DNA from 4 places in the Streptomyces sp. NPDC057287 genome. Region 3 is predicted to be linked to each of the others. Evidence: riboswitches for the same ligand, from Rfam matches in the RefSeq annotation. Region 3 holds a riboswitch; each other region holds the start of a gene.

Region 1 (7,750 bases), on a different contig from region 3:
GCGGGCGCGCCTCGATCACGGTCGGCATGGAGACCACGCAGGTGGGGCGGGGGAGCGTCGTCTACGTACCCGCGGGGACGCCCCACAAGTTCCACCACGTCACCGAGGACCTGCGGGTCATGGTGATCTTCTCCCCGCCGGAGGGCTGAGCACCGCCCGGGGGACTCCACCGGTCCGGAGCTCTCCCGGGCCCCGCCGTTCCCTAGGGGATCGTTCAGGGGACTTCAAGGGATCCCGGGCCCCCGCCGGCCACCCCCGCGCCTCTAGCATCGGAGCAAGGAACTCAGAGAGACGAGGTAGCGGCGATGGCGGTGCGGGAGATTTTCGCGGGGATGCCCTGGTGGGTGAAGTGGGTCGCGGTGCCCCTCATCGCGATCGTGGTGTTCGGCGGGCTCATCGCCAGCGTGGTCGGGTTCGTCATCGGCCTGCTGTTCAAGGCGCTGGTCTTCGTCGTCCTCGTGGGCGGCCTGGTCTTCGTCGTGCGGAAGTTCATGTCCTCGTCCGAGCGCAGCGACTGGTAGCGCGGGCGGGGCGGCGTGCCGGATCACGCGGCGCCGGGGGGCCGCGTGACGGGTGGCCCACCCGTTGATTAGCCCAGCTGAGCTAAGTCCAGGACGAAACCTCTCCCGTGACTGTGTGTGCCGATACAGTGGCGTACCGCTGCCGCCAGCTGGGAAATGACGGTCCGTCACCATCCTGCCCAGTGGTTTGTGCGACCGTCCGGTCTCCGGACCCCAGGCTCGCGGCGGGCCCGTGGGGGCGGCCTCCGCGGGAGGGCTGACAGCCCGTCACCATGCCTGGGGGTGACCTGTGACCACGGCATCGAGTACCGCTGTCCCGACGTTGATCGGTTCGGTTCAGCGGGCGCTGAGACTTATGGAGGCTGTGGGCACCCATCGGGACGGGGCGCCGGCGAAGCAGCTCGCCAGGGAGGCCGGCCTTCCCCTTCCCACCGCCTACCACCTGCTGCGGACCCTGACCCATGAGGGTTATCTGCGCAGGGAGAACGGCGTCTTCCTGTTCGGGGCCGCAGCCGAACGGCTGGGTGGGGGCCCGGCGACTCCGCGTCCCGGAGTGATCGTCGACTCGCTCGCCCACTGGGCGGACGTCATCGGTGCCCCTGTGTACTGCGCCCTGTACAAGGATGGCGAGATCGAGATGGTCGCCGTCGCCGATACCCCTGCCGTGCCCGCGGTGCACGAGTGGGCCTCGTTCCGTGAGACAGGGCATGCCCACGCCCTCGGCCAGTGCCTCCTGGGGCAGCTCGACGAGCGGGCGCGCGAGGACCATCTGGACCGGCACCCCGTCCGGCCGCTGACGCGTTACTCCGTAAGGGACCGTCAGGCGTTTCTGAAACGACTGAGATCGATGAAGCGTACGGAACCCGTCGTCGAACGGCAGGAGTACGCCATGGGAACGGTCTGTGCGGCCATTCCGATCACCGTGGGGTCGGCCGTGGCGGCCATGGCTGTTTCTCTCCCCTTGCACCAAGAAGAACGGTTGCTCCCCGCAGTCGAACAACTACGCTGTGAAGTGACCACCCTCTTGCGCTCGTTCGTGTTCTCTATCAGTATCTGAAAAATCACTCCTTGTGATCTGCTATCGCGTGCATCACGATGGCGTCAATAGGGCCATGGGGGATCATTCCTGGCCAGATTCATCTACTGCGGGGTTGAACGATGCGCGAGTCGGTTCAAGCAGAGGTCATGATGAGCTTCCTCGTCTCCGAGGAGCTCTCCTTCCGTATTCCTGTGGAGCTCCGGTACGAGGTCAGCGATCCGTACGCGATCCGGATGACCTTCCACCTGCCGGGCGACGCCCCCGTCACCTGGGCATTCGGCCGCGAGCTGCTGCTCGACGGGCTCAACAGCCCCAGCGGTGACGGCGATGTGCACATCGGCCCGACCGAGCCCGAAGGTCTGTCGGATGTGCACATCCGCCTTCAGGTCGGCGCGGACCGTGCGCTCTTCAGGGCCGGCACGGCACCGCTTGTGGCATTTCTCGACCGGACGGACAAGCTGGTGCCACTGGGGCAGGAGCACACGCTGGGTGACTTCGACGGGAATCTGGAAGAGGCGCTGGGCCGCATCCTCGCCAAGGAACAGAACGCCGGCTGAACAGGAAGGCCCGGCTGAACATCGAACACCGGCGGACCGGGGCCGTGCGTACGGTGCCTCGGCTCACGCCTTGCGGCGTCGGCCCCTCCCGGTCCGCGCGGGTGCAGGAGCTCCGGCTTCCGCGCCGAGCCCCGTGCGGTCCGCGGAGACCACCAGGGCCGCGAGCACCGTCGTCACCGGCACCGAGGCGACCAGCCCGATCGACCCGACCAGCGTCCGGACGATCTCCTCCGCGACCAGTTCGCTGTTGGCCACCGTGCCCACGCTGCTCTGCGCGATCGAGAAGAGCAGCAACAGGGGAAGCGCCGCGCCGGCGTAGGCGAGCACGAGCGTGTTGACGACCGAGGCGATGTGGTCGCGCCCGATCCGGATGCCCGCCCGGTAGAGCCCGCGCACGCCCATGGTCGGGTCGGCCTGGTGCAGTTCCCAGACCGCCGATGTCTGGGTGACGGTCACGTCGTCGAGCACACCGAGCGAACCGATGATCACACCGGCCAACAGCAGGCCGCTCATGTCGATCTCCGGGTACAGCCCGTGGATGAGGCCGGTGTTGTCGTCCGTGTTGCCGGACAGGCCGGCCCAGCCGATGAACAGGGAGCCCAGCAGCCCGATCAGCAGCAGCGAGATGAGTGTGCCGATCACGGCCACCGAGGTGCGCGCCGTCAGACCGTGACAGGTGTAGAGCGCGATCAGCATGATGGCGCTCGCCCCGATCACGGCGACGACCAGTGGATTCGAACCCTGCAGGATCGCCGGAAGGATGAACAGGGTCAGCACACCGAAGGAGACGGCGAGCGCGATCAGCGCCATCAGCCCGCGCAGCCTGCCCACCACGACCACTGCGAGGGCGAAGATCCCCGCGAGCAACGCCATCGGCACCGTGCGGTCGACATCGGTCACCGAGTACTGCAGATCCCGCGGCGCGTCCGGCGCATAGGCCACGACCACCCCCTGGCCGTCGTGCAGTTGCCGCGGCGCATCGGGCTGGACGACCTCCACGAACGTACGGCCCTTGTCCGCACCGGTCGTCACCTCGACCGTGGCCTTCTTGCACCGGCCCGACTGCTCGTTGACGGCCTCCCGGCCCGAGGCGGTGGAGGTGTCGCCGGTCGCCGGCACCTGTGAGGCGTTGACGTCCGCGCAGTCGACCGCGACGACCTTCGTCACCCGCCCGTCCTGGGTCTGCCGGTCGAAGCCGACGCCGGTGCGCTCGTGGGCGGGTGCTCCGCCCGGCCAGAAGGCCACGAGGCCGACCAGGACAGCGGTGGCGAAGGGGATCACCACGGCCGCGATGACCTTGCGCAGGTGCTTGGACACGGGTGCGGCGGGGCCGTGGCTGTGTGAGTGGCCGTGCGCATGACTCTGCGTGCTGCCTGATGCGGGGCCGTGGGGTTCGGGGGCGCTTCCGGGGGACGTCACCCGGCGATCATCCCAAGAACAGGGGAGGCCCTCTGGCCAGCACGCCAGATGGGAGGTTAGCGTGGAGGCACATTTGTACACGCGGGAGCTCGGAGCACCGGGCTGAGAGGGCGCTGACCTCCGTATATCCGTACGGGACACGCTGCGCCGACCGCCGAACCTGTTACCGGGTAATGCCGGCGTAGGGAGTAGGTCTGATGACCACAGCGGACGCACGCACGCCTGCCTCGACGCAGAATGCGCGGAATGCGCAGGATGCGGAGAACAACGAGGCCGGGAAGTCCATCGGATGGCACAAGGGGTACGTCCAGGGCACGCGCCCGGATCTCCGTGTGCCGGTCCGTCAGGTGCACCTCACCAACGGCAAGGACGTGACGCTGTACGACACGTCCGGGCCGTACACCGATCCCACCACCGACACCGACGTACGCCGCGGGCTCGCCCCGCTCCGTGAGAACTGGATCATCGCGCGCGGGGACACCGAGGAGTACGCGGGCCGTCCCGCGCGTCCCGAGGACGACGGGCTCAAGCACACCTCGCCGCGAGGCGGTCTGCGCAACCTCGACGCGGTCTTCCCCGGGCGTCCGAGGCAGCCCCGGCGCAGCCGTGACGGCAGGCCCGTCACGCAGCTCGCCTACGCCCGCCGCGGCGAGATCACCCCGGAGATGGAGTACGTCGCCATCCGGGAGAACGTCGAACCCGAGGTCGTGCGCGAGGAGATCGCCGCGGGCCGGGCCGTCCTGCCGGCCAACGTCAACCACCCGGAGATCGAGCCGATGATCATCGGCAAGCGCTTCCTGGTGAAGGTCAACGCCAACATCGGCAACTCCGCGGTCACCTCCTCCATCGAGGAGGAGGTGGACAAGATGACCTGGGCCACCAAGTGGGGTGCCGACACGGTCATGGACCTCTCCACCGGCCGCAACATCCACACCACCCGCGAATGGGTCCTGCGCAACTCCCCCGTGCCGATCGGCACCGTCCCCCTCTACCAGGCACTCGAGAAGGTCGACGGCCGGGCCGAGGAGCTGACCTGGGAGATCTACAAGGACACGGTGATCGAGCAGGCGGAGCAGGGCGTCGACTACATGACGGTGCACGCCGGTGTCCGGCTGCCGTACGTCCCGCTGACGGCCCGGCGCAAGACGGGCATCGTCTCGCGCGGCGGTTCGATCATGGCGGCCTGGTGCCTGGCGCACCACAAGGAGTCGTTCCTGTACGAGCACTTCGAGGACCTCTGCGAGATCCTCGCGGCCTACGACGTGACGTACTCGCTGGGCGACGGCCTGCGCCCCGGCTCCATAGCCGACGCCAACGACGAGGCGCAGTTCGCCGAACTCCGCACGCTCGGTGAGCTCAACACCGTTGCCAAGCGGTTCGGCGTCCAGACGATGATCGAGGGCCCGGGACACGTCCCGATGCACAAGATCAAGGAGAACATCGACCTCCAGCAGGAGATCTGCGAGGAGGCGCCGTTCTACACGCTGGGCCCCCTGACCACCGATGTCGCTCCGGCGTACGACCACATCACCTCGGGCATCGGCGCCGCGATGATCGCCTGGTGGGGGACGGCGATGCTCTGCTACGTCACGCCCAAGGAGCACCTCGGGCTGCCGAACCGTGACGACGTGAAGACAGGCGTCATCACGTACAAGATCGCCGCTCATGCGGCGGACCTCGCCAAGGGGCACCCCGGGGCGCAGGAGTGGGACGACGCCCTGTCCGACGCCCGCTTCGAATTCCGCTGGGAGGACCAGTTCAACCTGGCGCTCGACCCGGACACCGCGCGGGAGTTCCATGACGAGACCCTGCCGGCCGAGCCGGCGAAGACGGCTCACTTCTGCTCGATGTGCGGGCCCAAGTTCTGCTCGATGAAGATCTCCCACGACATCCGGCGGGAGCACGGGGACGGACAGGCCGAGATCGAGGCGGGGATGGCCGAGAAGTCCAAGGAGTTCGCGGCGGCGGGCAACAGGGTCTATCTGCCGATCGCGGACTGACTTCGGCCGCACGCCCCCTGTGGGCGACGGTGCCGTCCCCGCCGCCACGGCGGGGGCGGCACCGGGCCGTGCCGGATCGCTCCGACTGCCGCTCCGGACCCGGCCGGATCACTCCGGCTGGTGCTCCGGGCCGCCGAAGTCCGGGCTGGTGAAGTCCGGGCTGGTGAAGGTGGGACGCGGGCCGGCCGAGGGGCCGTCCTCCGGCCCGGAGAAGTCCGGTCTGCTGTAGCCGATCTTCGGGATCCGGTTGGCCGAGCGGTGGGGTGTCCGCGACGCGGGCCCCGCCGTCGGGTCGGCCAGTGCGTCCCGGAGGAAGGGCAGGATGCCGCGCTCCAGCAGGGCGTGGCGCCAGGCCTCCCGGGCGCGTGCGACGTCCTCCGGCTCCTCCTCCTCGTCCACGGCGGGCAGCGCGGTGGCGCCGTTGCGCAGCGCGGTGACGAGGAGCCCCACCGCGGCGGCCAGGATGGCGGCGGCGGCGACGGCCGCGAAGAACCAGCCGGCGGCGACCATGGTTGCGGCGAACGCCGGGGCGGGGTCGAGTGCCTTCAGCAGGTACCCGATCAGCAGGAATATCAAGGCGGCGGCACCCGCGAGGACGGGCGCCAGCACGGTGATCACCGCCAGGGTCCCGGCGCCCGTGGGATCGGCCTCGTCCGTCACCGGCCCCAGGACCGATGTGCCGTCGTCCGTGTCGCCCGGCCCGCGGAGCTCGCCGCGGACCTGCACGTAGTGGTCGTACTCGGTGGCGGCCGCCGCCGTGATCAGGGGCGTGGCCTCGAGCGCCATCGTCCGCAGCTGTTCCGTGTTGAGACGGTCGCCGACTCCGTCCAGATCCGGTCGTTCATGAGCATGACGCAGCGCGTCGGCGAGGATCCGCTCGTACTCGGGGCGGTCCTCGGCCAGCAGGTGCGGAGCGCTTTTCATCTGCATCCCCCGATGCTCCGTAGGGCCTGACCGACCGTGCGGGCCGGGCGATCGGGCGGAAACGGAGGAGAGCCTGCCACTGATACGCCGATGGTAGAGCGCCTACGGCACGCGGTGACAGGGGGTTTCCGGAAATAGGCCCAGGCGTCGACGGAGTCGGGTCGTGATGCGTTTTCCCCGGCACCCGTCAGTCATGCAGGGGAAGCTGGACGACCAACAGCTTTCCGGCCATGGTCACCCCGCCGTCCATGGCGATGGCGAGGCCCTCCGCGTAGACGTGCGGGCCGTCCACCACGGGGCGTTGCGTGTCCTCGCCGTCCTCCGACCCGACCTCGCCGAGCAGGTACGGAATAGGGCTGTGACCGTGGACGACGCGCTGCCCGCCGTAGGTCGACATCAGTTCGCGGACGGCCTGTGCGCCGCCCTCGTCCCGGAAGGCGAACCGCTTGGTGAGCTTGCGGAAGAGGTCCCAGCACTCGTCGGCGTCATTCCGCGTGAGAATGGCGTGCACCGTGTCGTTGACGTCCTCGATGGTGGCCCCGTAGTCGAGATAGGCCGTCGTGTCGGAGTGCATCAGCAGATGCCCGTCCTCCTCGACGACCGCGTCGAGCCGCGCCATCCACTGGAGATGGACGTCCTGGAGCCGTTCCATGTCCGTCTTCTGGCCGCCGTTGAGCAGCCAGGCGGCCTGGAAGGTCGCGGTGCCCGCTCCGGAGTTCACCGGGGTGTCGCCGAACCGCTTGGCGCCGAGCAGCAGCAGCTCGTGGTTGCCCATGAGGGCCTTGCAGTACCCGCCCGCGGCCGCGGCCTCGGCGGAGAGGCGCATGACCAGGTCGATGACGCCGATGCCGTCCGGACCGCGGTCGGTGAAGTCGCCGAGGAACCACAGCCGGGCGTTGCCGGCCGCCCACCGCCCTTCGGTGTCGACGAGGCCCTGCTGGTGCAGGGCTGCCAGGAGCTCGTCCAGGTAGCCGTGGACGTCGCCGACGACGTACAGCGGGCCCCGGCCGGACCCGTCGGAGGCCCGGGCCTCCGGGACGGTCCGTACCTGGACGGTGTCACCCCGGTTGATCACTGGCAGGTCGCGCTCGGTGGGGGTGTACCCCTCCGGAGGCTCGTCGCCCACCGCGACGTTGCCGGGGTGCGGCAAGCCTGGCTGGTGCGGCAGGCGTGGCTCCATCGGCACCTGCGCATACGGCGGTACGCGGAAGTCACGCAACGTCGCAGTCCGCACTACGGGTTCCTGACCGGCCCCCTGAGTCATCGACCCCTCCACCACCGTCGCGCCTC
Region 2 (7,750 bases), on a different contig from region 3:
CCTGGTAGCCACCCTGGTGCTGGTAGCCACCCTGGTCCTGATAGCCGCCCTGAGCGGCGTAGGGGTCCTGGGCGGCCGGCTGGCCGTAGCCGGTGTGCGGGTCGTAGGCGGCGTACTGCGGCTGCTGCTCGCCCTGCTGGTGGTCGTCGCGGCCGGCCGGTGCGGGGTCGGTGTAGATGCCGTACTGGCCGGTGTCGTCCGGCATCGGCTCGGGTTCGTAGACCGCCGAAGGACCGGCCTCCGCGTCCTGGGCCTCGGTCTGTGCAGCCCCCTCGTACTCCAGGCCGGAGACTTCGAGGGTCGGCTTCCGGCCGCCGGCCCCACGGCGACGGCGGCTCTCACCGGGGCTGCCGCCTATGGCCCATCCCGTCGAGAAGCCACGCCTGAAGGAGAGCGTCACATACGTCTGGCCCGTGGCGAAGGCGATCGCGCCCAGGGCGATCACCAGCACCGAGGGGATCAGGACACCGAGGACCACACCGAGGAAGCCGCCGAAGGCGAGGAGCCGCCAGCGCAGGCGTGCCTTGTACTGCAGCAGCACCTCGCCCAGCAGCCACAACGCCACTATGCCGAATGCGATGTAGAGGACCGTCCAGCCCACGCCCGCCCCCTCCTACGGCCACCGCCCCGGTTGGTGGCGGGTACGGCCGGTCACGACTGCTTGTGCAGTCCGAGATTCTCGTAGATCTCGAGTGTCGCCGTCGAGTTGTTGAGCGTGATGAAGTGCAGCCCCGGGACACCCTCGGAGAGCAGTTTCGCGCAGAACTCCGTGGCGAACTCGATGCCAATGGAGCGTACAGCGGCCGGGTCGTCCTTCGCGGCGTGGATACGCTCTTTCAGCGAGGAAGGCAGGGACGCGTTGCTGAGCTGCGCGAAACGCTCCAGCTGTTTCACGCTGGTGAGCGGCATCACCTCGGGAATGACCGGGGTGTCGCAACCCGCAGCGACCACCCGGTCACGCATCTGCAGATAGCTCTCCGGCTGGAAGAACATCTGGGTGATCGCGTAGTCGGCACCGGCGCGGCACTTGTCCACGAAATGGGCGATGTCCGAGTCCCAGTCGGCCGACCGCGGATGCATTTCGGGAAATGCCGCGACGCCGACGCAGAAATCACCGGCTTCCTTGATCAGCCGGACGAGATCCGCCGCGTACCGGACGCCCTGGGGATGCTCGACCCACTCGCCCATCGGGTCGCCGGGCGGGTCGCCCCGCACCGCGAGGATGTTGCGGATACCGGCGTCGGCGTACTGCCCCACCATGTTGCGCAGCTCGGCGACGGAATGGTCGACCGCGGTGAGGTGCGCGACCGGGGTGAGAGTGGAGTCCGCGGCGATCTGCTGGGTCGCCCGGACCGTCCCCGCACGGGTGGAACCGCCGGCCCCGTACGTCACGGAGACGAAGCTCGGTCCCACCGCCTCGACCCGGCGCAGGGCGTTCCAGAGATTCCGCTCGCCCTTCTCGGTCTTGGGCGCCCAGAACTCGAACGAGAACGACGTCTCGCCGGTCGCGAGCAGCTCACGCACGGTGCGCGCGTGATCTGTCCTGGTGGAAGGTGTGCCAAGGGCCATACTGGGAGGTTAACCAGGGCCCGGCGGTACCCCAACCACACGGGGCGGATTGACCGGAATGAGGTGGATTTTGTCCACCCCTCGGACAACCGCCCGACGGACACCGTCCGCCCGGTTCAGAGTGCGCGGTCCCGGATGCGTCGCGCCAGCGAGGCCGCCGCCCCGGCCGGGTCCGCCGCCTCGGTGATCGCCCGGACGACGACGACCCTGCGCGCACCGGCGTCCAGCACCTCGTCGAGGTTGCCCGCGTCGATCCCGCCGATGGCGAACCACGGCCGCGTGGTGCCGAGCGACGCGGCGTAGCGCACGAGGCCCAGGCCCGGGGCGTGCCGGCCGGGCTTGGTCGGGGTGGGCCAGCAGGGACCCGTGCAGAAGTAGTCGACGCCCTCCTGGGCGACGGCGGCGTCGACCTCTGCCTCGGCATGGGTGGAGCGCCCGATCACCACGTCGCCGCCGACGACTCCGCGGGCGGCGGGCACGGGCAGATCGCCCTGGCCGAGGTGGAGCACGTCGGAGCCGACGGCATGGGCGACGTCCGCCCTGTCGTTCACCGCGAGGAGCGCGCCGTGGCGCTTGCAGGCGTCGGCGAACACCGCGAGGTGTTCCAGCTCCTCGGCCGCCTCCATGCCCTTGTCGCGCAGCTGCACGATGTCCACTCCGCCGGACAGCGCGGCGTCGAGGAACTCGGGGAGGTCTCCCTGCCGCTTACGGGCGTCCGTGCACAGGTAGAGCCGGGCGCCGGAGAGCTGGGAGCGAGGAGCGGACATGGTGATTTCCCCCGTCGGTACGTCGATGGATCACTGATGCGGCGAAGCGTCGCTCGTACGGCGCCCCGCCCGGTACGTGGATGAGCCGCCGTGCCCGCGGACACCGGTGACGCGGAGTGCGGGCCGTGTGTGCCACGGCCCGCACCCGCTCACGGCTCTCCCGTCAGACGGCGAGCGCCTGGGCCCGGCGCTTCACCTCCGTACCGCGATTCTCGCTCAGGGCCTGCGCGGGGGTGCCGGGCAGGGTCGGGTCGGGGGTGAAGAGCCAGTCCAGCATCTCTTCGTCGTTGTAGCCGTCGTCCCTCAGGAGCGTCAGGGTCCCTGCGAGACCCTTGACCACCTTGTCGCCGTCGATGAAGGCGGCAGGCACCTGGAGCGTCCGGTTCTCACCACGGCGTACGGCGATGAGCTGGCCTTCCTTGACCAGCTGGCGTACGCGCGTCACCTCGACATCGAGCATTTCCGCGATGTCGGGAAGGTGGAGCCAGGCGGGGACGAGAGCATCGATCTTTGCGTCAATTCCGGTCACAAGGACAAGCGTGCCATCCCGGACCGACAGTCGGTAGCCGGGCCGGGCGCACGAGGCCGTGCCTGACCCTAGAGGGCCGTCGATTTCAGCGGTACGGAGGAGTCCGCGGCCCGCTCCGGATCGATTCGCGCGCCCGCTTCGACCAGCTTGCGCCCCTGTGCCAGGTCGCGCGGGCGGCCGACGGCCAGCAGCGCCACCAGGACCCCTCCGCGCAGCCAGCAGACCGTCCAGGAGGGCTCCTGCGGGTCGCCGCGCCACAGCAGGGTGTCGGCACCGGCGTGATGGCCGGCGTACTGCACGAAGCGCCCGAACTGCTCGGACCAGAAGTAGGGCACCGGGTCGTACACCCTGGCCACTCCGTCCGCGAGCGCGGCGGCGACCGTCCGGGGCCCCTGGAGGGCGTTGTCCCAGTGGTGGACCATCAGCCGCTCCCCGTAGCGGGCGGACGGGAAGGAGGCGCAGTCACCCACCGCGTAGACGTCGGGCAGCGAGGAGCGGAGGGAGCTGTCCGCGATGACCGAGCCGTCCGGGCCGAGCGCGATGCCCGAGTCCGCGAGCCAGGCGGTGGCGGGCCGGGCTCCGATGCCCACGACCACCGCTCCGGCGGGGACCACCCGGCCGTCCGTGAGGTGGACGGCGCCCTGTTCGACCCGGGCGACCCGAGCGCCGGTGAGGAGCTCGGCTCCGCTTTCGGCGTACCAGGCCGCCATCGGAGCGGCGACCTCGGCGGGCATGGTGCCCGCCAGGGGGCGGTCGGCGGCCTCGACGACGGTCACCGCGCAGCCGACCGCGCGCGCGGCCGTGGCGAACTCGGCCCCGATCCAGCCCGCCCCGACCACGACCACGTCGTGCTGCCGCTCCAGGACGGGCCGCAGCCGCGCGGCGTCGTCGAGGGTGCGGAGCAGGTGCACGCCGGGCACGCCCTCGGAACCGGGCAGACCGACGGGTTCCGCTCCGGTGGCGAGGACCAGCACGTCGTAGGCGACGGGCCCCTGCTCGGTGTCCAGTTCGTGCGCTCCGGCGCGCAGGCCGGCCACGTCGAGCCCCAGGCGCAGCGTGATGCCCAGCGCCTCGAAGTCGACGTCGAAGGCGGAGTCCTCGGCCTTCCCGAGCAGGACCGCCTTGGACAGGGGCGGTCTGTCGTACGGCTGGTGGGGTTCGGCGCCGATCAGGGTGACCGGTCCCGTGAAGCCCTGTTCGCGCAGGGCCACGGCCGTCTGCACGCCGGCCATGCCCGCGCCCACGATCACGACTCCGCGCGACGCGTGTTCCGTCGCCTCGTCCTGCGTCTGCTCGCTCACCCGTCCACCCTAATCACCTGACGCGAGGTCAGTCGGCGAGCTCCTCCACCACGCTCGTCCCGCTGCCCTCCCGGGACTCCCACTCCCAGCTCTCGTCCAGGCGGACACGGCCGTCGGCGAGGTCCGTGACGGCCGATACGCAGTGCCCCGAGGAGGTCGTCCCGTCCGGCTTCAACTGGACGTAGCGGAAGTCCAGGGTGTCCGCCTCCCGGGTGCCCACGAGATGTCCGCGGACGATGTCGCCGCCCTCGTACTCGGCCCAGATCCGGCCGTCCTGCTCGTGGTAGGTGAAGCGGGTCCGGGTGCCGACCTGTCCGGGGGCCTGGTCGGCGACCGGGGAGAGGACGAGTCCGTCGAGCGAACGGGCCATGGGGGCGGCTCCCTTACTGACTGCGGCCGGCGGGGTCTAGGCTGGCCACCGTAAGACACTCGCGGGAGTCCGGACGCACCGGGCTGAGAGGGAGGCTGACCGGCCTCCGACCGTACGAACCTGATCCGGGTCATGCCGGCGAAGGGAGGGGCTGGACGCCCATGCGCATCTCCGCACAGAGTTCCGACGTCCTTGTCGTCGGGGGCGGCATCATCGGTCTGGTGACGGCCTGGCGGTCCGCCCAGCGCGGCCTGGGCACCACACTGGCCGATCCGGACCCCGGCGGCGGGGCCGCCCAGGTGGCGGCCGGGATGCTCGCCGCCGTCACCGAGCTCCACTACGGCGAGCAGATGCTGCTCGGCCTCAACGTGGCGTCCGCGGCGCGCTATCCGGAGTTCGTGAGCGAGCTGGAGGAGGCGAGCGGGCAGGAGACCGGCTTCCGCGCCTGCGGCACGCTCTCCGTGGCGCTGGACTCCGACGACCGCGCGCATCTGCGGGAGCTGCACGCCCTGCAGCTGCGTTCGGGGCTGGAGTCCGAGTGGCTCACCGGCCGTGAGTGCCGGCGCCTGGAGCCGATGCTCGCACCCGGCGTGCGCGGCGGGCTCCGCGTCGACGGCGACCACCAGGTGGATCCGCGGCGGCTGGCCTCGGCGCTGGTGACGGCGTGCGAGCGGGCGGGGGTGGTGTTCCGCCGCGCCTGGGTCCAGCGGCTCTCCGTCACCGGCGGCCGTGCGACGGGAGCGGTCCTGGCGGACGGTACGGAGCTCGCGGCCGGCCAGGTGGTGCTCGCCGGAGGCAGTCTGAGCGGCCGGCTGGAGGGGATACCCGAAGCGGTCGTGCCCCCCGTACGCCCGGTCAAGGGGCAGGTCCTGCGGCTGACAGTGCCTCCGGCGTACGCCCCCTTCCTCAGCAGGACGGTGCGGGCCGTCGTGCGCGGCAGCCACGTCTACCTCGTGCCGCGGGCCAACGGTGAGCTGGTGGTGGGGGCGACCACGGAGGAGCTGGGCTGGGACACCACCGTCACCGCGGGAGGGGTCTACGAGCTGCTGCGGGACGCCCACGAACTGATGCCCGGCATCACCGAGCTGCCGCTGACCGAGACGCGGGCCGGCCTGCGTCCCGCCTCCCCGGACAACGCGCCGCTGCTGGGCCCCACAGCGCTGGCCGGCCTCCACCTCGCCACCGGGCACCACCGCAACGGGGTGCTGCTGACCCCCGTCACCGGAGACGTGATGGCCCACGTGCTCACCACCGGTGAGCTGCCCGAGCTGGGCCGTCCCTTCGCACCGCGCCGCTTCGCCCCGGCCGGTGCCCTCCCGGGGCACTCCCCGGCCCCGTCCCCCGAAGACACCGACCCCGCGCAGCAGGAGCAGCCCGCATGACACAACCCGCGCCTTCCGCAGACCCCGTCCAGGTCTCCGTCAACGGGGACCACCGCACCGTCCCCGCCGGCACCTCGCTGGACACCCTGGTCGCGGCGCTGACCAGAGCGCCCTCCGGGGTCGCCGCCGCGGTCAACGAGGCCGTCGTCCCCCGTGGCCAGTGGTCGGCCACCGCCCTCCTCGACGGCGACCGCGTCGAGGTCCTCACCGCCGTCCAGGGAGGCTGACCATGTCCGACGATCTCTTCACGCTCGGGTCCACCGCGTTCACGTCCCGGCTGATCATGGGGACCGGCGGGGCTCCCAGCCTCGACGTGCTGGAACGCTCCCTGATCGCCTCGGGCACGGAGCTGACGACCGTGGCGATGCGCCGGCTCGACCCGACCGTGCAGGGCTCGGTCCTCTCCGTACTGGAACGCCTCTCCATCCAGGTCCTGCCGAACACCGCGGGCTGTTTCACCGCCGGCGAGGCCGTGCTGACCGCGCGGCTGGCCAGGGAGGCGCTGGGCACCCACTGGATCAAGCTGGAGGTGGTGGCCGACGAGCGGACCCTGCTGCCCGATCCGATCGAGCTGCTGGACGCCGCCGAGATCCTCGTCGACGACGGCTTCACGGTCCTGCCGTACACCAATGACGACCCGGTCATGGCCCGCAAGCTCCAGGACGTGGGGTGCGCGGCGATCATGCCGCTGGGCTCGCCCATCGGATCCGGGCTCGGCATCCGCAACCCCCACAACTTCCAGCTGATCACCGAGCAGGCCGAGGTCCCCGTGATCCTGGACGCGGGCGCGGGGACCGCGTCGGACGCGGCGCTGGCGATGGAGCTGGGCTGTGACGCCGTGATGCTCGCCTCGGCGGTGACCCGGGCGCAGGAGCCCGAGCTGATGGCGGCCGCGATGCGGTACGCGGTGGACGGCGGACGGCTCGCCCACCGGGCGGGGCGGATCCCCCGCCGCCATTTCGCCGAGGCCTCCTCCCCCACGGAGGGCCGCGCGGTGCTGGATCCGGAGCGTCCGGCTTTCTGATCCGGAGACCGGCGGGCGTAGCCGGTCACGGCACGTGCGCCCTGACACCGGCGGGCGTCCCCGGGTCACAGCGCGCGCATCCCGACACCGGCGGGCACCCCCCGGTCACAGCACGTGCATGCCCCTGTCACGGCTCCGCACCGGATCGGCCCCTGGGAGCCCCGGCCCATCCGTGGTGTCCGTGGCAGCTCGTAGACTCGCCCCGTGGACACGACCCTCCAGGACCCCTTGGTCGGGCAGCTGCTCGACGGCCGCTATCGCATCGATGCGCGCATCGCCGTCGGCGGTATGGCCACGGTCTACCGGGCCGTGGACACCCGGCTCGACCGGGTGCTCGCCCTCAAGGTGATGCACCCGGCGCTGGCGACCGACGCCGCGTTCGTCGAGCGCTTCATCCGCGAGGCCAAGTCCGTCGCCCGGCTCGCCCACCCCAACGTGGTGGGTGTCTTCGACCAGGGCGCCCAGGGCGCGTACGTCTACCTGGCGATGGAGTACGTCGCCGGGTGCACCCTGCGTGACGTCCTGCGCGAGCGGGGGGCGCTGCAGCCCCGTGCCGCCCTGGACATCCTCGAACCGGTGCTGGCCGCCCTCGGCGCGGCGCACCGCGCGGGATTCGTCCACCGCGACATGAAGCCGGAGAACGTCCTGATAGGGGACGACGGCAGGGTGAAGGTCGCGGACTTCGGACTCGTACGCGCCGTGGGGACCGCCACGGACACCACCGGCTCGCTGCTGGGCACGGTCTCGTATCTCGCCCCGGAGCAGATCGAGCAGGGCACGGCCGACACCCGCTCCGACGTCTACGCCT
Region 3 (7,750 bases):
GAGAAGGCCGCCGACGCCGAGCCGGCCGCCGCCGCCGCCGACGAGCAGGCTGCCGAGCAGGCCGAGGCCCCCGCCGCTGCCGAGGCCCCCGCGGCCGAGGCGCCGGCCGCGGACGCCGAGCAGGCCTGACACCCGTCAGTCACGGCTGAATGACGGCGGGGACGGTGCTCTGGCACCGCCCCCGCCGTTCACCCGTAGATCTTTCAGACTTCGAGAGAGAAACAGACTCATGGCGAACTACACCGCCGCTGACGTCAAGAAGCTCCGCGAGCTCACCGGCGCCGGCATGATGGACTGCAAGAAGGCGCTCGACGAGGCCGACGGCAACGTCGACGGTGCTGTCGAGGCGCTCCGCATCAAGGGCCAGAAGGGCGTCGCCAAGCGCGAGGGCCGTTCCGCCGAGAACGGTGCCGTCGTCTCCCTCGTCTCCGAGGACAAGACGTCCGGCGTCCTGCTCGAGCTGAAGTGCGAGACCGACTTCGTCGCCAAGGGTGACAAGTTCCAGGCCGTCGCCAACACGCTCGCCGCCCACGTCGCAGCGACCTCTCCGGCCGACATCGAGGCGCTCCTGGCCTCGGAGATCGAGCCCGGCAAGACCGTTCAGGCGTTCGTGGACGAGGCCAACGCCAACCTCGGCGAGAAGATCGTCCTGGACCGCTTCGCGCAGTTCGACGGTGCGTACGTCTCCGTGTACATGCACCGCACGATGCCCGACCTCCCGCCGCAGATCGGCGTCATGGTCGAGCTGGACAAGGCCGACGCCGAGCTGGCCAAGGGCCTCGCGCAGCACATCGCCGCCTTCGCGCCGAAGTACCTGTCCCGCGAGGACGTCCCCGCCGAGATCGTCGAGGCCGAGCGCCGCGTCGCCGAGGAGACCACGCGCGCCGAGGGCAAGCCCGAGGCCGCGCTCCCGAAGATCGTCGAGGGTCGCGTCAACGGCTTCTTCAAGGAGGCCACCCTCCTCGGACAGCCCTACGCGCTGGACAACAAGAAGTCCGTCCAGAAGGTCCTGGACGAGGCCGGTGCCACCCTGAAGCGCTTCTCGCGCATCAAGGTCGGCATCTGAGTCCGTCCGCGAACAACGGTGGACCCGATATAGGGTCTGGTGCAGTCGACGGCCGCACTCATGCCGGACGACCGCAGATCTGACGAGGAGGCCATTGCCGCTGAGGGACACCAGACCCACCGGCAATGGCCTTCTTCGTATGTGCACGAGGAGAATTTCCATGGACAAGGGCGCGGACGCCACCCAGGCCGACCACAAGCGCGACGACAAGGTTTCCGGGCGCTTCATGCTGAAGCTCTCCGGTGAGGCATTCGCCGGCGGCGGCGGCCTCGGCGTCGACCCCGACGTCGTGCACACCATCGCCCGCGAGATCGCGGCCGTCGTACGCGACGGCGCGGAGATCGCGGTGGTCATCGGAGGAGGCAACTTCTTCCGTGGTGCCGAGCTCCAGCAGCGCGGTATGGACCGGGCCCGGTCCGACTACATGGGCATGCTCGGCACGGTCATGAACTGCCTGGCGCTCCAGGACTTCCTGGAGAAGGAGGGCATCGACTCGCGCGTCCAGACCGCCATCACCATGGGTCAGGTCGCCGAGCCGTACATCCCGCTCCGCGCCGTGCGGCACCTGGAGAAGGGGCGCGTCGTCATCTTCGGCGCCGGCATGGGCATGCCGTACTTCTCCACCGACACCACGGCCGCCCAGCGCGCCCTGGAGATCGATGCCGAGGCACTGCTCATGGGCAAGAACGGGGTCGACGGGGTCTACGACTCCGACCCCAAGGCCAACCCCGACGCGGTGAAGTTCGACGCACTGGAGTACGGCGAGGTGATCACCCGTAATCTCAAGATCGCCGACGCCACCGCCATCACGCTCTGCCGCGACAACCAGCTCCCGATCCTGGTCTTCGAACTGACGACGGAGGGCAATATCGCCCGCGCGGTCAAGGGTGAGAAGATCGGCACGCTCGTGAGTGACCGGAGCACCCGGGCCTGACGGCCCGAACGATGGACAACGGCCTGCCGGTCGGACACCGTGCAGGTGAGGACGCGACGCAGGAACCGCAGGACCCGACGATGCCGGGTCCGCTCAAGACACGCAGGAGCACGTGGTGATCGAAGAAATCCTCCTCGAGGCCGAGGAGAAGATGGAGAAGGCCGTCGTCGTCGCGAAGGAGGACTTCGCCGCGATCCGCACCGGCCGTGCGCACCCGGCGATGTTCAACAAGATCGTCGCCGACTACTACGGCGCACTGACCCCGATCAACCAGCTCGCCTCGTTCTCGGTCCCCGAGCCGCGGATGGCCGTCGTGACCCCGTTCGACAAGACGGCGCTGCGCAACATCGAGCAGGCGATCCGTGACTCCGACCTCGGCGTCAACCCGAGCAACGACGGCAACATCATCCGTGTGACGTTCCCGGAGCTCACGCAGGACCGCCGCAAGGAGTACATCAAGGTCGCCAAGACCAAGGCCGAGGACTCCAAGATCTCGATCCGCTCCATCCGCCGCAAGGCCAAGGAGTCGCTCGACAAGCTCGTCAAGGACAAGGAGTCCGGCGAGGACGAGGTCCGCCGCGCGGAGAAGGAGCTCGACGACACCACCGCGAAGTACGTCGCGCAGGTGGACGAGCTGCTCAAGCACAAGGAAGCCGAGCTGCTCGAAGTCTGATGAACGACTCTTCCTGGGGCGCCCCGCAGGGAGCCGGATACTGGAGCGCGCCCGAGATGGGGGCCGCTCCGGCGGGTCCTGCATACGATGTGCACGGCGCCCAGCAGACTCGGCCCATGCCCATCGTGCCGGACGTTCCCGACGCAGGTAGAGACGCTGACGACCGCGACGACCGGAACGGGGACGCCGCGCGCGTCAGCGGCCCCCTGTTCCGTGACGAGAAGCCGCAGGAGCCCATGCCCACCCCGCCGCCGTCCCCTCCGCAGAAGAAGCGTGCGGGGCGTGATCTGCGTGCCGCCATAGGGGTCGGCGTCGGTCTCGGTGCCCTCGTCGTCGGCTCGCTCTTCATCGTGAAGGCCGTCTTCGTCGGCGTGGTCGTGCTGGCGGTCGTGGTCGGTCTCTGGGAGCTCACCTCCCGCCTCAAGGAGCGCAAGGGCATCAACGCTCCTCTCGTGCCGCTCGCCGTCGGCGGCGCCGCGATGGTGGTCGCCGGTTATGTGCGGGAGGCGGAGGGCGCCTGGGTCGCCATGGCGCTCACTGCCCTCGCCGTGCTCGTCTGGCGGATGACGGAGCCGCCCGAGGGCTACCTCAAGGACGTCACGGCCGGTGTTTTCGCCGTGTTCTACGTGCCCTTCCTGGCGACGTTCGTCGCCATGATGCTCACCGCGGACGACGGTGCGTGGCGCGTCCTGACGTTCCTCCTCCTCACCGTGGTCAGCGACACCGGCGCGTACGCAGTGGGCTGGCGCTTCGGCACGCACAAGCTGGCCCCCCGTATCAGCCCCGGGAAGACCCGCGAGGGCCTGTTCGGTGCGGTCGGTTTCGCCATGGTGGCCGGCGCCCTGTGCATGGAGTTCCTGATCGACGACGGGACCTGGTGGCAGGGCCTGCTGATGGGCCTCGCGGTCGCAGCCAGCGCCACGCTGGGCGACCTGGGCGAGTCCATGATCAAGCGGGATCTGGGCATCAAGGACATGGGCACGCTGCTTCCCGGTCACGGCGGCATCATGGACCGGCTCGACTCGCTCCTGCCGAGCGCGCCGGTCGTGTGGCTGCTGCTAGTGCTGTTCGTCGGATCCGGCTGAGGCCCTCGGTTCCGCGTCGCGTTCTCACGAAGGGCCCGCCGTCCACGGCGGGCCCTTTCGCATGCGCCGGTTCGAGTCGCTGCACGCGAGCCTTTCGCCGGGTCGGCCGATGCGGATGCCCACGCCGATGCGGATGCCGACCCGAGACCGTCTCGGGCGGGCATCCTCTGCATGCGGCACGGTCGGCCCCGGCTCACAGACGCACGTACGCATATTCGAATTCAGCTCCCTCTCAGGCGGCCGATCGCACGGCCTGCCGCCGTGCGATCGGTCACGGTCGCCGTGGTCCGCCGGGCCGTCCCAGGGCCGCCCACGTCGGCCGATGCCGACCGTGGGGACTCGGCGGCGCCGGCGGAGGTCCCAAGGACCACGGCGTGTCTGTAACACTGGAGGAACCATGCCTAAGCCCGGAGAACTCACTTTCGTCGCGCCCCGTGGAGCCAAGCGGCCGCCGCGGCACCTCGCCGACCTCACGCCCGACGAGCGCAAGGAAGCAGTCGCCGCGACCGGCGAGAAGCCCTTCCGCGCCAAGCAGCTGTCGCAGCACTACTTCACGCGGTTCGCGCACGACCCGGCGGAGTGGACCAACATCCCGGCCGCCGCGCGCGACAAGCTGGCGGAGGCGATGTTCCCGGACCTGATGTCGGTCATGCGCCACATCAGCTGTGACGACGACACCACCCGCAAGACGCTGTGGAAGCTGCACGACGGCACGCTCGTCGAGTCCGTCCTCATGCGGTATCCGGACCGGGTGACCATGTGCATCTCGTCCCAGGCGGGCTGCGGGATGAACTGTCCGTTCTGCGCCACCGGCCAGGCCGGGCTCGACCGCAACCTGTCGACGGCCGAGATCGTGCACCAGATCGTGGACGGCATGCGGGCGCTGCGCGACGGCGAGGTCCCGGGCGGGCCGGCACGGCTGTCGAACATCGTCTTCATGGGCATGGGCGAGCCGCTGGCCAACTACAAGCGTGTGGTCGGGGCGATCCGCAGGCTGACCGACCCGGAGCCGGACGGCCTGGGGCTCTCGCAGCGCGGGATCACCGTCTCCACGGTGGGCCTGGTGCCGGCGATGCTGCGCTTCGCCGACGAGGGCTTCAAGTGCCGCCTCGCGGTCTCGCTGCACGCTCCGGACGACGAGCTGCGCGACACCCTCGTGCCCGTGAACACCCGCTGGAAGGTCCGCGAGGTCCTGGACGCCGCGTGGGAGTACGCCGAGAAGTCGGGCCGCCGCATCTCCATCGAGTACGCGCTGATCCGCGACATCAACGACCAGGCGTGGCGGGGCGACCGGCTGGGCCGGCTGCTCAAGGGCAAGCGGGTGCACGTCAACCTCATCCCGCTGAACCCGACCCCGGGCTCCAAGTGGACCGCTTCGCGGCCCGAGGACGAGAAGGCGTTCGTCGAGGCGATCGCCGCCCATGGCGTGCCGGTCACGGTCCGGGACACCCGCGGCCAGGAGATCGACGGAGCGTGCGGGCAGCTGGCGGCCTCCGAGCGCTGAGGCGGTTGCGGGGGACCGGCCCGAACCGGCCGGTCCGGCGTGATCCGGCCGGTGTAGCCTGGCCCCCGAAATCAACTTCATATTCCGGCAGGGGAGCGCCACAGCGCTGAGAGTGCGGCACCGAGGACAGGTCGGCCGCAGACCCTCTGAACCTCGCCCGGGTCATTCCGGGTAGGAAGTTCGGACCTTACTCAAGCTGTTGCGCCCTGCCCGCTGAACGAGCGGGCGGGGCCGCGTCTCTTCCTGGTCACCTCCAGGAGGAATCACATGAACACCACCACGAAGTACGCGGCGACGGCGCTGGCCGCCGTGCTCGGAGTCACCGTGCTCGCGGGCTGCGGCGGTTCCGACGACAAGGCCTCCGGTGACACGGGGGCCGGCTCCAGGACCGTCACGCTCGTCAGCCACGACTCGTTCAACGCCTCGGACGCCGTCCTGAAGGCGTTCACGAAGGAGACCGGCTACAAGGTCAAGGTGCTCAAGAGCGGTGATGCCGGAGCCGCGCTCAACCAGGAGATCCTGACCAAGGGATCCCCCCGCGGCGACGTGTTCTTCGGCGTCGACAACACCCTGCTCTCCCGCGCCCTGGACAACGGCCTGTTCACGCCGTACGAGGCGAAGGGTCTCGACCGTGTCGCGGCCGACGCCCAGCTCGACGCGGACCGCCACCGGGTCACGCCCGTCGACACCGGCGACATCTGCGTCAACTACGACAAGAAGTACTTCGCCGAGAAGAAGCTCGACCCGCCGAAGTCCTTCGACGACCTCCTGAAGCCCGCGTACAAGAACCTCCTCGTCACCGAGAACGCCGCGACCTCCTCGCCCGGCCTCGGCTTCCTCCTCGGCACCGTCGCCACCTACGGCGAGACCGGCTACCAGGACTACTGGAAGAAGCTGAAGGACAACGGGGTCAAGACCGTCGACGGCTGGGAGCAGGCCTACAACGACGAGTTCTCCGGTTCGGCCGGGGGCAGGAAGGCCGGCGCGGACCGGCCGCTCGTCGTCTCGTACGCCTCCAGCCCGCCCGTCGAGGTGCTGTACGCCGATCCGCAGCCCACCGAGGCCCCGACCGGGGTCGCCACCGGTACCTGCTTCCGTCAGACCGAGTTCGCGGGCCTTCTGGACGGTGCGAAGAACGAGGCGGGCGGCAAGGCCCTGCTGGACTTCCTGATCAGCAGGCCGTTCCAGGAGGACATGCCGCTGAACATGTTCGTGAACCCGGTTGCCGAGGACGCGAAGCTGCCGGAGCTCTTCACGAAGTTCGGCGCGACCGTCGACAAGCCGACGACGGTGGCCCCGGAGAAGATCGCCAAGAACCGTGAGCAGTGGGTCCAGTCATGGTCCTCGCTCGTCGTGAAGTAGCCGCGCGGCACGCGCGCGGGGGGAACGCGGTGCGGCTCGGTCTGATGGCCGTGCCCGTCGCGTTCTTCGCGCTGTTCTTCGCCTACCCGGTCGTCGCGATCGTCGGCCGGGGGCTGAAGGCCGAGGGGGACTGGCAGTTCGGCCGGATCGGCACGGTACTGAGCCGGCCGGACATCCTGGACGTCCTCTGGTTCACGACCTGGCAGGCCCTCGCCTCCACCGCGCTCACCCTCCTGATCGCGCTGCCCGGCGCGTATGTCTTCGCCCGCTTCGACTTCCCGGGCAAACAGCTGCTGCGGGCCGTGGTGACCGTGCCGTTCGTCCTTCCCACGGTCGTGGTGGGCACGGCGTTCCTCGCCCTGCTGGGACGCGGCGGGTTCCTCGACGAGCTCTGGGGTGTCCGGCTCGACACCACCGTGTGGGCGATCCTGCTCGCCCACGTGTTCTTCAACTACGCGGTCGTCGTGCGGACCGTGGGCGGCCTGTGGTCACAGCTCGACCCCCGCCAGGAGGAGGCCGCCCGGGTGCTCGGGGCCGGCCGCTTCGCCGCCTGGCGGCGGGTGACCCTGCCCGCACTGGCCCCGGCCGTGGCCGCCGCGGCGCTGATGGTCTTCCTCTTCACGTTCACCTCCTTCGGAGTCGTCCAGATCCTCGGCGGTCCGGCCTACTCCACGCTGGAGGTGGAGATCTACCGGCAGACCGCGCAGCTGCTGGACCTGCCGACAGCCGCAGTGCTGACCCTGGTGCAGTTCGCCGCGGTGGGCGGGATCCTGGCCGTGCACGCGTGGACCGTACGGCGCAGGGAGACCGCCCTGAGACTGGTCGACCCTGCGCAGACCGCCCGGCCGCCCCGGGGGGCCGGCCAGCGAACGCTGCTCGGCGGCGTACTGCTGACGGTTCTCCTGCTCATCCTGCTGCCGCTCGGCGTGCTGGTGGAGCGTTCCTTCGACACCTCGGGCGGCTACGGCTTCGCCTTCTACCGCGCGCTGCAGTCCGCCGACGCCAACGGCTCCACCTTCCTGGTGCCGCCGCTCGACGCCATCGGCAACTCCCTGCGGTACGCGCTGGTCGCGACGCTCATCGCCCTCCTGATCGGCGGCCTCGCGGCTGCCGCGCTGACCCGGCG
Region 4 (7,750 bases), on a different contig from region 3:
CGGATCCCGCGAGGGGGAAACAGGATTCCCCTCCGGAGCGGAGCCCTCGCGCAGTATGCACGTATCGGGATCGTCCCGCCCGTCCCACCGGGCATCCCCGGGTAGAGTTGTCCTGACCTGGGGAAACCTGTTTTCTGAGGGCATTTTGTGTGTGGCGGACGGCGCACGGAGGCGGGCATTCGTCCTCGACCCCCGAGCGCTGTCCGTGCGGAGGATTTCGGTGGCGAGCGAGGGGACCGTGATGAGCGAACCGATGAAGCCGGAGGTCGAGGTTCCGGAGGGTGATGTGCCCACCGAGCTGACGATCCGGGACCTCGTGGTCGGGGACGGACCCGAGGCGCAACCGGGCAGGGTCGTCCAGGTTCACTACGTGGGGGTCACGTTCGCGTCCGGAAGGGAGTTCGACTCCTCCTGGGAGCGGGACCGGCCCTTCAAGTTCGCTGTGGGCGGTGGCAAAGTCATCAAGGGCTGGGACCGGGGAGTGCGGGGAATGAAGGTCGGCGGCCGACGCGAGATCATCGTTCCCCCGCGTCTCGGCTACGGCAAGCAGTCGCCCTCCACTCTGATCCCGGCGGGCTCGACACTGGTCTTCGTCGTCGACCTGCTCACGGTCGTGGGCGGCCCGCCGGAGCGAGGCCCGGCCTGACCGGCCGGCCGGACCGGGCGCATCCGAGAGGCCCGTCGGTCCACACGTGAGTACGGCATCACGCCGGGAACCTCTCGGCGCGCAGCGGGGACCCGAGCTGAGCGGGGATCACTTCACAGAGGTCGGGGCCCTGTCCGTGGCTGGAGGGGAAGCGTGCTCGGGGCTGCGGGCCGCACCGTGGTGCGGCGCAGGGCAACCCCGCGTCGGCCGGAGTCAGTAGAGCGTCCGCCAAGCGCCGCGCGGCCAGGCCAGTACCGCGAAGACCTGTGCCGCGGCGGCCTGCTCGATGACCTGGGTGGTCCCGCTGTCGTCGAAACGCATCAGGCCGGTGGAGCTGTCCCGTCGCTCGGACCAGATGTGGTCCGCGTAGTCGGCCATCGCCCGCCGGTAGACGGATCCGCCGGTCACCGACTCCAGGAGCAGCAGGTTCTTGAAGAAGATCGAGTTGAAGAAGACGGGCTGGGTGTGCAGCCTGCCCTCGGTCACGTAGTGCGTGTACGCGGCCTCGGCCGTACGCCGGGCCTGGTTCAGGTATGCCCGGTCGTCGGTCGCCCCGTACAGCAGGACGCCTACGCCGACCGGGACGCCCTGGTTGTAGGACCAGATGGTCCGGTCGACCGTGCCCGTCAGGTCGAGGCTGTCGTGGTAGAGGCCCTCGGGGGTCCGCAGATGGGCGTTGGTCCAGTCGTAGAAACGCCTGGAGGACTCCAGGTAGCGGGACCTGCCGGTGATCTGGTGGAGCCGCAGGCCGAGTTGGGCGCCGGGCATGTTGGAGACGGTGTTACGGCTGTGACTCCAGTCGGCCTGGGTCCAGAACACTCCGCCGGGGGCGGGGTGGTCCGGGTCGGTGTCCCAGCCCGACTCGACCAGCGTGAAGATCTCCTTCGCGCGGTGGAGCGCGGCCCGGTCGCCGGTCTGCAGGTGGAGCTGGGCCTTGGCCAGTCCCACCCACTCGTTGTCGTCGTAGAACATGTCGCCACCGCCACCGTGCGGCGCGACCGGGTAGGAGTCGTAGCCGGGGAGGCCGGTGGTGCCGCCCGCCGCGTTCCAGTACAGCTCCTGCGCCCGGGCGCGGACGGCCAGGGCCGGTGCGTAGCGGTGGTCCACGAAGGCCAGGTCGAGGGCGGCCACGTGGACCTGGGAGAGCGGCCATTCGTAGGAGTACGGACGGTCGTCGGGGGCGGCCGGGTACTGCTCGCGTACGAGCCCGGTGCCGTCCGCCGTGTCGAAGTACTCCTTCAGGGCGTCGTAGGTGCTGCGCGCACGCGAGAGGGAGCGGGAAGAGGACGGGGCACCGGCGGGGGCCACTGCGGACGCTTCGGTGGTGGTCGCGGCGGCCAGCGCGGCGAGAGAGGCACCGAGGACCTGACGGCGTGAGGGGGACCAGCGCATACGGGGCTCTCCTGTTCGAGGCGCGGAGTGCGGGACCTGACAACGTTGTCACGAGGGTGCGGAGGCGTCAACGGCCAGGACGGACAAGGGCGGTGAGTGATGTGCATGGCCCCGGCCCGCGCGCCGGTCACCCTCGGCCCGCGCGCCGGTCACCCTCGGCCCGCGCGCCGGTCACCCCGCGGCCCGCGCGCCGGTCACCCCGCGGCCGGGCCCGGTCGGCCGCCCGGTTATCCTGGCCGCCGAACCGGACACGGGGTGCCCCGCAGGGGCTGAGAACACACCCGTCGAACCTGAACCAGTTAGTACTGGCGGAGGGATGTCTTCATGCCGTTGCCGTATACCCCCGACGACCGTGCGGTCGCGAAGCAGGCAGTTCCTGCCCCACGTCCCGCTTTCGGGGGCCGCATGCCCGCAGCCCCCGGCGATCTGCGGATCGAGACGCACGGGATAGCCCCCGTTCCGGAGGACCGGCGTTACGGCCGCGCCGGCAGGCTGTTCACCGTCTGGTTCGCCCCCAACCTCACCATGACGGGTGTCTTCACCGGCACCGTGGGCATCGCCCTGGGCCTGGACTTCGCCACTGCGCTCGTCGCCGTCGTGCTGGGCACGCTCGTGGGGGCGGTGCCCACCGCCTTCCTCGGGACCTGGGGAAGCCGGACCGGGGTCGGTCAACTCCCGCTCGCACGGTTGGCGTTCGGCAGGGGCGTCGTGCTGCCCGGAGCTTTGCAGTGGCTGTCCTCGATCGCCTGGGACGCGCTGATCGGCCTGTTCGGAGGGGACGCGCTGGCCCAGCTGTTCGGCTGGCCCTTCTGGCTCGGCGTGCTGGTCATGATGGCCGCCCAGGGTGCGCTCGGCGTGCTGGGGTACGAGGCGATCCACCGGCTCCAGACGGTGATGACGTTCGCCCTCGCCGCTGCCTTCGCCGTGCTCGCCGTCAAACTGCTGGACGGCGTCCAGCCCACTGCCTCCGGCACCGTGCACGGCGGCGACCGGGCGGGCGCGTTCGTCCTGACGTGCACGATCGCCCTGAGCCTGGCGCTGTCGTGGGCCCCCTACGCCAGCGACTTCAGCCGCTATCTGCCGCCCACCACGTCACGGCCGCGCATGTTCTGGTGCACGCTGCTGGGCATCAGCGTCTCCTTCGTGGCGGTCCAGACGCTCGGCCTGTGGGGCGCGTCCGTCCTCACCGACCAGACCGCGCGCGGGATCGACACCCTTCTGGGCGGGGGAGCGCTCGGGGCGTTCGGTCTGCTCGCCGTGGCGCTCGCCGCGCTGTGCAGCAACGCCATGAACGACTACAGCGGTTCCCTGGCGCTGCAGACGATGGGGGTGCGCCTGCCACGCCCCGTCGCCGCCGCCCTCGCCGCGGCGCTCGGTTTCCCGCTCGTGCTGTGGATGCACGCGGCCGACACCACGGCGCGCTTCCAGAACGTGCTGCTCCTGGTCGGCTACTGGATTCCCGGCTTCGTCGCGATCGTGGCCGTGGACTGGACGGTGCGGGCCAGGGCCCGCGGAGGCGCACCGATCGACCTCGCCGCCGAGAGCGGCCGCGACCGGCCGTGGTGGCCGGCGCTCACCGCCTTCGTGGCCGCCTTTGCCGCGGCGGTGCCGTTCATGAGCACCGGCCTGTACGTGGGCCCGGTGGCGGAGGCCCTGCACGGAGCCGACCTCGCCTATGGGGTGGCGTTCCTCGTGGCCCTGGCGCTCTACGCCCCGCTGCGGCTGCGCCACCGCTCCTGACGGGTTCGCGGCCACCGCTGACGGGGAGCGCGGTCCCAGGCATTCGCGCATGTGGCTGCCCCGGGCGGGCCCCGGAACACGGCCCCGTCCGGATGCCTCCACGTGCTGACGAGGCGTGGAGAGGAGATCGTGGGGCCATGGTCCGCACCGCGGTCGTCCTGGCCGGCCCGACAGCCGAGTTCCGCGCTCCTCCGACGGAGCGCGCACGCCCATCCGGCGGAAGCGGCAGCGGCGGGAGCGGAGGACGCCTGCCGGGGCCGGGAGGCCCTTCGTACGCACGAAGCCCCGGCAGGCTCGGGGAGGCTGCCGGGGCGATCGTCAGAGGGAGAGATGGTCAGTGGTGGCCGTGCGCGGTGTCGGAGGCTCCGCCGAAGAGCCGCGCGACGGCGCGGAAAGGCAGGGTGACGACGGTGGCGATGGCCCCGCCGATGGATCGGAGAACGTCTGCGATCGCCTTCAGCATGTGTTTCCTCCCTCTCGATGCCACCGCGGCGCTGGGAGGCCGCGATGTGCTGTTGACAAGCGCGTGCCCGCTCGTCCCGGGAGGAAACTCATCGCCGTTCACGGGGTCCGTGCACGTCGCCGACGGCGCAGCCGGTACTCCCGGGTGAGGACCACCTGGCGCAGGCACGGGTAGGCGGACGGAACGCCCTGGACACGAGAAGTGAGGAACGCATGGAAATCGGATACAAGCTCGCTGCCGAAGCGTTCGGCCCGGCGGAACTCGTACGGCAGGCGGTCCTCGCAGAGCAGGCGGGCTTCGACTTCGTCGAGATCAGCGATCACTATCACCCCTGGCTCGACAACCAGGGGCATTCACCCTTCGCCTGGACGGTGCTGGGAAGCATCGCGGCCAAGACCTCCAGGATCGGGCTGGCGACCGGTGTCACGTGCCCCACCGTCCGCTACCACCCGGCGATCATCGCTCAGGCGGCGGCAACCCTCGCGCTGCTGTCGGAGGGCCGCTTCGTCCTGGGCGTGGGCTCGGGCGAGCGCCTGAACGAGCACGTCGTCGGGCACGGCTTCCCCGACACGGTCCTCACACGGCACGAGATGCTCAGGGAGGCCCTGGAGATCATCCGGCTGCTCTGGAGCGGTGGATACCGGTCCTACGAGGGCAAGCAACTGCGCCTGGAGGATGCCCGCGTGTTCGACCTTCCCGACGAGCTGCCCCTGATCGCGGTGGCCGCCAGCGGCAAGGTGTCGACACGGATCGCCGCGGAACTGGGCGACGGGCTGTTCGCCACCGAGGACAAGCCGGAGATCGTCCAGGACTACCGTGCCGCGGGTGGTGACGGGCCGCGCTACGCGGAGGTGCCGATGGCCTGGGCCCCCGACGAGCACACCGCGGCGCAGGCCGCCCTGGAGACGTCACGCTGGGCCGTGACCGGGTGGAAGGTCATGAGTGAGCTGCCCAATCCGGTCAACTTCGAGGCGGCGACCACGACGGTCCGCGAGCAGGACATCCTGGAGAAGTTCGCGTGCGGCCCCGACCCCGCCCGCTACACCGAGGTCGCACAGAAGTTCGTCGACGCCGGGTTCGACCGGCTCGTCATGCAGAACGCGGGCCCGGATCCCGATGGCTTCATGGAGTTCTACAGCCGCGACCTCGACGAACGCCTGAGGCGGCTGAGCCCGGACACCGCACACGCCTGAAGCGGGCCGATGCGGGCAGGGCAGGCAGGGCGGGCCGGTCCGTGTCGCGCGATCGGGCCGCCGCCCCGTCGGGCGACAGGTCCGGCGGCCCTGGAGCCGGCCGGCCGCCGGGGACGAAGGACGAGTGCGAAGGAAGGAGGCGAACATGCCAGGCGCAGCGATCTTCGATGTGGACGGCACGCTGACGGACACCAACCACCTGCATGTGGTCGCGTGGTGGGAGGCGTTCCGGCAGGCCGGGCACGCCGTGACCATGGCGGACATCCACCGTGCGATCGGCCTGGGTTCCGGGGATCTGATAGAGCGGCTGCTCGGAGCCCGACGCGACGAGGAACAGGACGCCGCCATCAGCTCCGCACACACGGTGCTCTACGGAACGTACTTCGACCGCCTCCCCGCTTTCGAGGGCGCGGGCGATCTGCTGCGCACCCTGGCCAGGAGCGATTGGCGGGTCGTGCTGGCCACGTCGGCGAGTGGTCCGGAGCTGGAGGCCCTGCGCCGGGCCGTGGACGCGGACGACGCGATCTGGAGAACGGCGAGCTCTGACGACGTCGCCGAGGGCAAGCCCTCCCCGGAACCCGTGAGGCTGGCTTGTGAGCTGGCCGGTGTCGGTCCCGGACAGGCGGTGTTCGTGGGCGACTCCGTGTGGGACATGAAGGCGGCTGCCCGGGCCGGCGTGCGTTCGGTGGCGTTGCTGTCGGGCGGTATTCCCCGCGCCGATCTGGAGCAGGCCGGCGCCGGCCAGGTGTATCAGGACGCGGCCGATCTGCTCGCCCGCCTCCACGACAGCCCCTTCGGGCCGGCGGCCCTCTGACCCGCACGGCGTGCCGGCCGAGCAGCCACCGCCCGGGACGCGACAGGGCGAGTGCCCTGCCGGTGAACCGGGCGGCGGCCGCCGGCGCGGGCGTGCCCTCAGCGTGCCGGCGGCGTCATTCGCCGACGGCGCAGGCGTCCCCGTTGAGCATGAAGCGCGGTGGCGATGAGGCGTCACCGGTGTGGCCGGCGAGATAGCCGAGGGTGACGCTCGCGCCGGGAGCGATCACGGCGTTGTGCGCGGCGTTCGTCGCCGCGATCGTGTTGCTCCCCTGGGTCAGGTCGGTGTTCCAGTCGGAGATGACGGTCTGCCCGAGGGGCAGCGGGAATTCGAGCGTCCAGCCGTTCACGGGCGTGCTGCCCGTGTTGGTGACGGTGAGGTCGACCGTGGTGCCCGTGCCCCAGGCCTTCACGGCACGGTCCACGCGGCAGGTGGGTTCCTCCCTGGTGAACGACACGCGGTGCAGGCCGCCGGGCAGATCGTTGACCACGTAGAACTCCCCGTCGGCGGTCGCACCGATCGACGTCACCTGGGTGGGCATCTCCCCGATCTCGGCCTGTTCGTAGCCGCCGTCGCCGTCGGGACGCAGCGCCCAGACGGTGGACGAGCAGTAGTCGGTGGCGATGTACGTGCCGCCGACCAGGTCCGCGTACTTCTCGCCCCGGTAGACGTGGCCGCCGATGACCGAGCAGCCGCCGGTGTACGGGGAGTAGGTGAAGACGGGCTCGGTGTACGTCGCGCCCGGCACGCAGTCGCCGCCCGCGAACTTCTCCAGGCCCTCGTAGCAGGACCAGCCGAGGTTCAGTCCTCCCCGCCCGGGAGCGAGGTGGTCGACTTCCTCCCAACGGCCCTGCCCGACGTCGCCGATCCACATCGAGCCGTCGGCGCTGTCGAAGGAGAAGCGCCACGGGTTGCGCAGACCGTACAGCCAGATCTCCTCGCGGGCGCCGGGGGTGCCCACGAAGGGGTTGTCGTCGGGGACGCAGTAGGCGAGGGAGCCGCAGCTCCGGCTCACGTCGATGCGCATGATCTTGCCCAGCAGGGTGTCCAGCCGCTGCGCGGAGCGGAGGGGGTCCGCGGAGCCGCCGCCGTCGCCGATGCTCCAGTACAGATCGCCGTCCGGGCCGAACGCGAGCTGGCCGCCGTTGTGGTTGCTGTTCTCGGCGTGTGGCTGCGAGAGCAGGACCTCGAGGCGGGACTCGTCGAGCCGGTAGCGGGCGAGAGTGACCGCACCGTCGGGCAGTGCGGTGTACGCCAGGTACAGGTCCTGACTGTCGGCGAAGTCGGGCGGGAGGGCGATGCCGAGCAGGCCGCGCTCGTTGCCCGATTCGTCCACGGCCGATGAGATGTCGACGACCGGGGCCGGGGCCAGGCCGGTGTCCGGACGGTAGACGCGGACGGTGCCGGACTTCTGGGTGATGAAGAGTCGGTCCGTCCCGTCGTCGGGGGCGGCGATCGCGGTGGGCCGTTTCAGCCCGGAGGCGACCTGGGTGGTGGTCGCG

Evidence for each region. Region 3 has a riboswitch for thiamine pyrophosphate ahead of ACFUNE_RS08750 (thiamine ABC transporter substrate binding subunit). Riboswitches for the same ligand answer to the same signal wherever they lie in the genome.
Region 1: linked by a shared signal. The riboswitch ahead of thiC (phosphomethylpyrimidine synthase ThiC) and the one ahead of ACFUNE_RS08750 (thiamine ABC transporter substrate binding subunit) in region 3 are both predicted to bind thiamine pyrophosphate.
Region 2: linked by a shared signal. The riboswitch ahead of thiO (glycine oxidase ThiO) and the one ahead of ACFUNE_RS08750 (thiamine ABC transporter substrate binding subunit) in region 3 are both predicted to bind thiamine pyrophosphate.
Region 4: linked by a shared signal. The riboswitch ahead of ACFUNE_RS00500 (purine-cytosine permease family protein) and the one ahead of ACFUNE_RS08750 (thiamine ABC transporter substrate binding subunit) in region 3 are both predicted to bind thiamine pyrophosphate.

The regions. Positions count from the first base shown of each region.
Region 1 covers NZ_JBHUYV010000008.1:167,807-175,556, forward strand. The annotation lists gene ACFUNE_RS17720 (cupin domain-containing protein) at 1-149, shown strand, start outside; gene ACFUNE_RS17725 (DUF5326 family protein) at 312-521, shown strand; gene ACFUNE_RS17730 (IclR family transcriptional regulator) at 811-1,578, shown strand; gene ACFUNE_RS17735 (SsgA family sporulation/cell division regulator) at 1,680-2,117, shown strand; gene ACFUNE_RS17740 (YibE/F family protein) at 2,181-3,536, opposite strand; TPP riboswitch at 3,608-3,741, shown strand; gene thiC (phosphomethylpyrimidine synthase ThiC) at 3,734-5,536, shown strand; gene ACFUNE_RS17750 (hypothetical protein) at 5,645-6,466, opposite strand; gene ACFUNE_RS17755 (metallophosphoesterase) at 6,648-7,739, opposite strand.
Region 2 covers NZ_JBHUYV010000007.1:280,677-288,426, reverse strand. The annotation lists gene ACFUNE_RS16495 (hypothetical protein) at 1-601, opposite strand, end outside; gene metF (methylenetetrahydrofolate reductase [NAD(P)H]) at 652-1,569, opposite strand; gene thiE (thiamine phosphate synthase) at 1,686-2,336, opposite strand; gene ACFUNE_RS16480 (Rv2175c family DNA-binding protein) at 2,500-2,865, opposite strand; gene ACFUNE_RS16475 (NAD(P)/FAD-dependent oxidoreductase) at 2,934-4,166, opposite strand; gene ACFUNE_RS16470 (hypothetical protein) at 4,195-4,536, opposite strand; TPP riboswitch at 4,588-4,700, shown strand; gene thiO (glycine oxidase ThiO) at 4,698-5,918, shown strand; gene thiS (sulfur carrier protein ThiS) at 5,915-6,145, shown strand; gene ACFUNE_RS16455 (thiazole synthase) at 6,148-6,942, shown strand; gene pknB (Stk1 family PASTA domain-containing Ser/Thr kinase) at 7,147-7,750, shown strand, end outside.
Region 3 covers NZ_JBHUYV010000003.1:484,270-492,019, forward strand. The annotation lists gene rpsB (30S ribosomal protein S2) at 1-129, shown strand, start outside; gene tsf (translation elongation factor Ts) at 230-1,066, shown strand; gene pyrH (UMP kinase) at 1,227-2,000, shown strand; gene frr (ribosome recycling factor) at 2,116-2,673, shown strand; gene ACFUNE_RS08740 (phosphatidate cytidylyltransferase) at 2,673-3,758, shown strand; gene rlmN (23S rRNA (adenine(2503)-C(2))-methyltransferase RlmN) at 4,156-5,262, shown strand; TPP riboswitch at 5,342-5,458, shown strand; gene ACFUNE_RS08750 (thiamine ABC transporter substrate binding subunit) at 5,530-6,624, shown strand; gene ACFUNE_RS08755 (ABC transporter permease) at 6,669-7,750, shown strand, end outside.
Region 4 covers NZ_JBHUYV010000001.1:92,972-100,721, reverse strand. The annotation lists gene ACFUNE_RS00510 (FKBP-type peptidyl-prolyl cis-trans isomerase) at 242-646, shown strand; gene ACFUNE_RS00505 (glycoside hydrolase family 76 protein) at 860-2,038, opposite strand; TPP riboswitch at 2,280-2,372, shown strand; gene ACFUNE_RS00500 (purine-cytosine permease family protein) at 2,363-3,778, shown strand; gene ACFUNE_RS00495 (LPFR motif small protein) at 4,113-4,241, opposite strand; gene ACFUNE_RS00490 (TIGR03557 family F420-dependent LLM class oxidoreductase) at 4,454-5,434, shown strand; gene ACFUNE_RS00485 (HAD family hydrolase) at 5,580-6,248, shown strand; gene ACFUNE_RS00480 (PQQ-dependent sugar dehydrogenase) at 6,364-7,750, opposite strand, start outside.